Regions from separate parts of the Streptomyces sp. NPDC002896 genome, predicted to be linked through region 2. Evidence: predicted binding sites of a transcription regulator. Region 2 holds the regulator's gene; each other region holds the start of a gene.
The links. Region 2 encodes HrcA, which represses chaperone genes, less so after heat shock. Its sites were predicted from a motif close to TTNGCACTCNGNNNNNCNGAGTGCNAA; they were not measured.

Region 1 (2,267 bases), on a different contig from region 2:
ACCGCGACGCCGGACGGCGCGGGCGTCTCGATCATTCCGGCCGTCGCCGGAGGCTGACCATCGAGCACAGTGTCGGAGGCTGACCGTCGAGCACATGCCGGCGGCTGACGTCGGGCACAGTGCCGGCGGCTGCTGATGCGTACCGCACGCTGCGTCACAAGAATTGCCCCCTCCGCGAGAGAAGCGGAGGGGGCAATTCTGCATGGTTGAGCGCGGTACAGTTGGGGAACTCGGTTCGCCGTTCTTGTCCGGCGCATATGACTTCGCGTCCGGTGGCCGACGAGAAGTAGCCAAAGTGCACCATTCTTTTGCGCCATACATTCCTTTTGCCGGGCCCGACTTGCCCTGAGTCCTGACGGAATCTCCATATATCTCCGATCGGGCGCGCCCGGATTTCTCGTCCGATTGACCTGTTGCAGACGGCAGTTGGGCAGATACATTCAGCCGCGGTCGACGCGTTCCGGCGCACACCCCCAACCGTTGGGGGGTGAGGTCTGACCCGGGTCCGCGAAGTGCGGTCCTGTGCAAGGGCCAGTAATAGGGGAGTTAGGCATGGCTCAGGGCACCGTCAAGTGGTTCAACGCGGAGAAGGGGTACGGCTTCATCGCGGTCGACGGTGGTGCGGATGTATTCGTCCACTACAGCGCGATTCAGATGGACGGCTACCGCACCCTGGAAGAGGGCCAGCGGGTCGAATTCGAGATCTCGCAGGGTCAGAAGGGACCGCAGGCGGACATGGTCCGCATGGCCGGCTAAAGCGCCGACTGACTGCAACGACGTTTACGGAGGGCCCGTATCCCGGTGGGGGTACGGGCCCTTCGGTGTGCCCGACTGCTCGCGCGCGGACGGGAGTCTCTCCGGGCCTTGGCCCTCGGGGGCGCGCGCCCTGTCCCGGAGGGGGCGCGCACCCCTACAGGCGCTTGCACTCGAGGGGGGCGAGTGCTAATCATTGGCGTTAGCACTCTGACAGTGAGAGTGACAACGAAGGACCGGGTCGGTGAGGCCCGCAGGCCGTGTGGGGCAAGGAACCACGAGGCAGGCAGGCCGTCCGTCGCGGGCGCCAGCGCGGTCCGGAGAAATCCACCCCAGTCCGGGAGGACCACTTCACATGGCCAAGATCATCGCGTTCGACGAGGAGGCACGGCGCGGTCTCGAGCGCGGGATGAACCAGCTCGCCGACGCCGTCAAGGTCACCCTTGGCCCCAAGGGTCGCAACGTCGTCCTCGAGAAGAAGTGGGGCGCCCCCACGATCACCAACGATGGTGTGTCCATCGCCAAGGAGATCGAGCTCGAGGACCCGTACGAGAAGATCGGCGCCGAGCTGGTCAAGGAGGTCGCGAAGAAGACGGACGACGTCGCCGGTGACGGCACGACGACCGCGACCGTCCTCGCCCAGGCGCTGGTCCGCGAGGGCCTGCGCAACGTCGCCGCCGGTGCCAACCCGATGGCCCTGAAGCGCGGTATCGAGAAGGCCGTCGAGGCCGTCTCCGCCGCCCTGCTCGAGCAGGCCAAGGATGTGGAGACCAAGGAGCAGATCGCCTCCACCGCCTCCATCTCCGCCGCCGACACCCAGATCGGCGAGCTCATCGCCGAGGCCATGGACAAGGTCGGCAAGGAAGGCGTCATCACCGTCGAGGAGTCCCAGACCTTCGGTCTGGAGCTCGAGCTCACCGAGGGTATGCGCTTCGACAAGGGCTACATCTCGGCGTACTTCGCCACCGACATGGAGCGTATGGAGGCCGTCCTCGACGACCCGTACATCCTGATCGCCAACTCGAAGATCTCCTCGGTCAAGGACCTGCTGCCGCTCCTCGAGAAGGTCATGCAGGGCGGCAAGCCGCTGCTGATCATCGCCGAGGACGTCGAGGGCGAGGCCCTGTCGACCCTGGTCGTCAACAAGATCCGCGGCACCTTCAAGTCCGTCGCCGTCAAGGCCCCGGGCTTCGGTGACCGCCGCAAGGCCATGCTCGGCGACATCGCCATCCTCACGGGCGGCGAGGTCATCTCCGAGGAGGTCGGCCTCAAGCTGGAGAACGCGACCCTGGACCTCCTGGGCCGCGCCCGCAAGGTCGTCATCACCAAGGACGAGACCACCATCGTCGACGGCGCCGGCTCCGCCGACCAGGTCGCCGGTCGCGTCAACCAGATCCGCGCCGAGATCGAGAACTCCGACTCGGACTACGACCGCGAGAAGCTCCAGGAGCGCCTGGCGAAGCTGGCCGGCGGCGTGGCCGTCATCAAGGCCGGTGCCGCCACCGAGGTCGAGC
Region 2 (2,267 bases):
CCGTGCCGAAGCCCTGGCACTGCGGGCACGGCCGCGAGGTCATGACCTGGCCGAGGAAGGACCGCGTGACCTGCGACACCTCACCGCGGCCGCGGCACATGTCACACGTCTGCGCCGAGGTGCCAGGGGCGGCACCCTCGCCGTTGCAGGTGTTGCACACCACGGCCGTGTCGACCTGGATGTCCTTGGTGGTCCCGAACGCCGCCTCGTCCAGCTCGATCTCGAGCCGGATCATCGCGTCCTGACCGCGCCGCGTACGCGACCGCGGGCCCCGCTGGGACGCCGTACCGAAGAAGGCGTCCATGATGTCCGAGAAGTTGCCGAAGCCACCGGCGCCGAAGCCGCCTGCGCCCGCGCCGCCGCTCGCCGAGAGCGGGTCGCCGCCGAGGTCGTAGACCTGCTTCTTCTGCGGGTCCGACAACACCTCGTACGCGGCGTTGATCTCCTTGAAGCGCTCCTGCGTCTTCGGGTCCGGGTTGACGTCCGGGTGCAGCTCGCGGGCGAGCCTCCGGAAGGCCTTCTTGATCTCGTCCTGGGAAGCGTCGCGGCGCACGCCGAGTACGGCGTAGTAGTCCGTGGCCACTTACGACTCCGCCAGGATCTGTCCGACGTAACGTGCCACTGCGCGTACTGCTCCCATCGTTCCCGGGTAGTCCATGCGGGTCGGGCCGACCACGCCGAGCTTGGCGACTGCCTCGCCGCCCGAACCGTAGCCCACCGACACCACAGACGTGGAGTTGAGCCCCTCATGGGCGATCTCGTGACCGATTCGTACGGTCATTTGCGAATCCTTGGCCTCGCCGAGCAGCTTGAGAAGCACGACCTGCTCCTCCAGCGCCTCGAGCACCGGCCGGATGGTGAGGGGAAAGTCATGTCCGAAGCGGGTGAGATTGGCGGTGCCGCCGATCATCAGCCGCTCCTCGGTCTCCTCGACCAGGGTCTCGAGCAGCGTCGAGAGCACGGTCGAGACGGTGCCGCGGTCCTCGGTCTCGAAGGCCTCCGGCAGATCCTGCACCAGCTGCGGGACGTCGGTGAAGCGGCGGCCGACGACCCGACTGTTGAGCCGCGCCCGCAGATCGGCGAGCGAGGTCTCGCCGAAGGGTGCGGGGCAGTCGACCATGCGCTGCTCGACACGGCCGGTGTCCGTGATCAGTACGAGCATCAGCCGGGCCGGAGCCATCGACAGCAGCTCCACATGGCGCACCGTCGACCGCGTGAGCGACGGGTACTGCACCACCGCGACCTGCCGGGTCAGCTGGGCGAGCAGCCTCACCGTACGTGCCACGACGTCGTCGAGGTCGACGGCGCCGTCGAGGAAGTTCTGGATGGCCCGGCGCTCGGGCGGGGTCATCGGCTTGACGCCCGCGAGCTTGTCGACGAAGAGGCGGTACCCCTTGTCCGTGGGGATCCGCCCCGCGCTGGTGTGCGGCTGGGCGATGTACCCCTCCTCCTCCAGCACCGCCATGTCGTTGCGTACGGTCGCCGGGGAGACACCGAGACTGTGCCGCTCTGTCAGGGCCTTGGAGCCGACGGGCTCCTCGGTGCCGACATAGTCCTGGACGATGGCGCGCAGTACTTCGAGTCTGCGTTCACTGAGCATCCGCGCACACCTCCAGGTCGTGTCGTCCCTTGCCGCCTCTCGCCTGGCACTCACTGTGCCCGAGTGCCAGCCTTCCCGGGCCAAGTGTACGGCCGGTGGGTACGGCCCCGGCAAGGGCGGTCACACCGGAGCGCTGCCGATATGTGCGGTCTGGGCTGGGGTGTCGCGCCGCGACAGGCCCCGGGGACTAGCGTCGCCGGTAGGGAAGTGGCAACCGGATGGTGAAGGTCGTGTCGTGGGACTCGTGACGGACGTGGCGTGGGGAACCTGATGGACGTGGCGTGGGGAACACGGGGCTGGGAAGGGATGTCGCCCCGCGTGGGCAGGCGCCGGCTGCCGGTGTGGGACTGCACGGTGGGCCTGATCGTGGGCGAGGGGGCGGCGCTCATGGTCGACGCGGGGTCGAGCCTGCGGGAGGGTGCTCAGTTGCGCCAGGAGGCACAGCAGCTGCTCGGCCCCGGCCGGCGCGTGACGCATCTCGCACTGACCCATCCGCACTTCGACCATGTGCTGGGCGCGGCGGCGTTCGCGGGGGTCGAGGTGTACGGCCCGGTGGGGCTCGACTGGGTCTTCGCGGCGGGCCGGAAGGATCTCCTGGCCGACGCGGTACGGCACGGGCTCGACCCGGCGGACGCGGCGGAGGCCGCGGACCTCCTCGTCGCTCCGC
Region 3 (2,267 bases), on a different contig from region 2:
GGCGAGCCCCGCTCCGGGTCTGTCTCGCCGTACTCGCCGTCGCATCCGTCGCCTCGGGCTGCGGCGATGGCGGCGAAGCCTCCGGTGGCCGCTCGGGGGCCGTCTCCCGGCCGGGTCCCGGCCCCGGCCCCTTTCCCGGCCCGGGCCGCCACCCCCAGGCCCCGCCCGCCCGCGCCCTCGACGAGTACGCGCAGCACCTGATCGACTCGCAGGCCGCCCGGGTCGCCGCCGCGAAGCGCTGGGGCCTGGCCGGGACGCCACTCCAGGCCCCCGCCCCGCCCGCCGTCAAGCCGGGGATCGAGACTCGTGAGGGCTTCGAGGTCACGGACGGCGACGGCCTGCCGCCCGTCTTCACGACCGTCCCCACGAAGGACAAGGTCGTCTTCCTCACCATCGACGACGGCGCTGAGAAGGACCCGGCGCTGCTGAGGATGATGAGCGAGCTGAAGATCCCGTACACCGCCTTCCTCAGCGACTACCTGGTGAGGAAGGACTACGGATACTTCAAGAAGATGCAGGGGCTCGGCGTCACGCTGAATAACCACACGCTCAACCACCCCTACCTGCCCGGCCTCTCGTACGACGAGCAGCGGCGTGAGATCTGCGGCATGCAGGACGTGATCGAGAAGCAGTACGGCAAGCGCCCCACGGTCTTCCGCCCGCCCTTCGGCAACTACAACCGGGACACGCTGCGCGCCGCCAAGTCCTGCGGCATCAAGGCCGTTCCGCTGTGGAACGCCGAGGCCTTCGTGGACCACATGGAGTGGCGGGAGTGGGACCGCGACCTCCACCCCGGCGACATCATCCTCACCCACTTCCGGGGCCGCGATGAGTGGAACGGCGCCATGCCCGACATGATCCGGAACGTCATGAAGGTGATCACCGACAAGGGATATGCCGTGGCCAGGCTGGAGGACTACCTCTGACGGAAGCTGCGCCGACCCTGTATGCCGGATTCGTACGAACGTCTCGCGACCACTCCGCACGAGCGATTCGCGGTGTTGTCTGCGCCGCGTTGGCACTCCGCTTGACCGAGTGCTAATCGCGGTCATAGTCTCGGCTCTGGCACTCCCCCCTGGAGAGTGCCAGACGCGACGGGCAGGTCCGGCACCCGCGACGACGGATCGACCTGGTCGCCACCTCAGACAGTTAACCCCGTGAGATCTCCGAAGGGGGAGGTCGGATCGTGACGACCACCAGCTCCAAGGTTGCCATCAAGCCGCTCGAGGACCGCATCGTGGTCCAGCCGCTGGACGCCGAGCAGACCACGGCCTCTGGCCTGGTCATCCCGGACACCGCGAAGGAGAAGCCCCAGGAGGGCGTCGTCCTCGCCGTGGGTCCGGGCCGCTTCGAGAACGGCGAGCGCCTTCCGCTCGACGTGAAGACCGGCGATGTCGTGCTGTACAGCAAGTACGGCGGCACCGAGGTGAAGTACAACGGCGAGGAGTACCTCGTCCTCTCGGCGCGCGACGTCCTCGCGATCGTCGAGAAGTAAGTCACCCGCAAGATTTGCTTGTGAGCTGCGCCCCTGGCCACCCCGCTGAAGCCGGGCGGCGAGGGGCGCAGTTCTTTCATACGAGTTCCGAGAGGGCTGAAACGCTCCCATGGCGAAGATCCTGAAGTTCGACGAGGACGCCCGTCGCGCCCTCGAGCGCGGCGTCAACAAGCTCGCCGACACGGTCAAGGTGACGATCGGCCCCAAGGGCCGCAACGTCGTCATCGACAAGAAGTTCGGCGCGCCCACCATCACCAACGACGGTGTCACGATCGCCCGTGAGGTCGAGATCGACGACCCGTACGAGAACCTCGGCGCCCAGCTGGTGAAGGAGGTGGCGACCAAGACCAACGACATCGCGGGTGACGGCACCACCACCGCCACCGTGCTGGCCCAGGCCCTCGTCAAGGAGGGTCTGCGCAACGTCGCCGCGGGCGCTTCCCCGGCCGCCCTGAAGAAGGGCATCGACGCCGCCGTCGCCGCCGTCTCCGACGAGCTGCTCGCGACCGCGCGCCCGATCGACGAGAAGTCCGACATCGCCGCCGTCGCCGCGCTGTCCGCCCAGGACCAGCAGGTCGGCGAGCTCATCGCCGAGGCGATGGACAAGGTCGGCAAGGACGGTGTCATCACCGTCGAGGAGTCCAACACCTTCGGTCTGGAGCTGGACTTCACCGAGGGCATGGCCTTCGACAAGGGCTACCTGTCGCCGTACTTCGTGACGGACCAGGAGCGCATGGAGGCCGTCCTCGAGGACCCGTACATCCTCATCAAC

Region 1: the regulator HrcA is predicted to act here: its motif matches at 956-982, upstream of groL (chaperonin GroEL).
Region 3: the regulator HrcA is predicted to act here: its motif matches at 1,016-1,042, upstream of groES (co-chaperone GroES).

Annotation. Positions count from the first base shown of each region.
Region 1 covers NZ_JBEOVA010000021.1:30,725-32,991, forward strand. Annotated here, with positions in the region: gene ABT009_RS31455 (ubiquitin-like small modifier protein 1) at 1-57, shown strand, start outside; gene ABT009_RS31460 (cold-shock protein) at 553-756, shown strand; gene groL (chaperonin GroEL) at 1,109-2,267, shown strand, end outside.
Region 2 covers NZ_JBEOVA010000016.1:89,575-91,841, reverse strand. Annotated here, with positions in the region: gene dnaJ (molecular chaperone DnaJ) at 1-583, opposite strand, end outside; gene hrcA (heat-inducible transcriptional repressor HrcA) at 584-1,600, opposite strand; gene ABT009_RS27845 (MBL fold metallo-hydrolase) at 1,871-2,267, shown strand, end outside.
Region 3 covers NZ_JBEOVA010000007.1:195,374-197,640, reverse strand. Annotated here, with positions in the region: gene ABT009_RS14670 (polysaccharide deacetylase family protein) at 1-926, shown strand, start outside; gene groES (co-chaperone GroES) at 1,187-1,495, shown strand; gene groL (chaperonin GroEL) at 1,605-2,267, shown strand, end outside.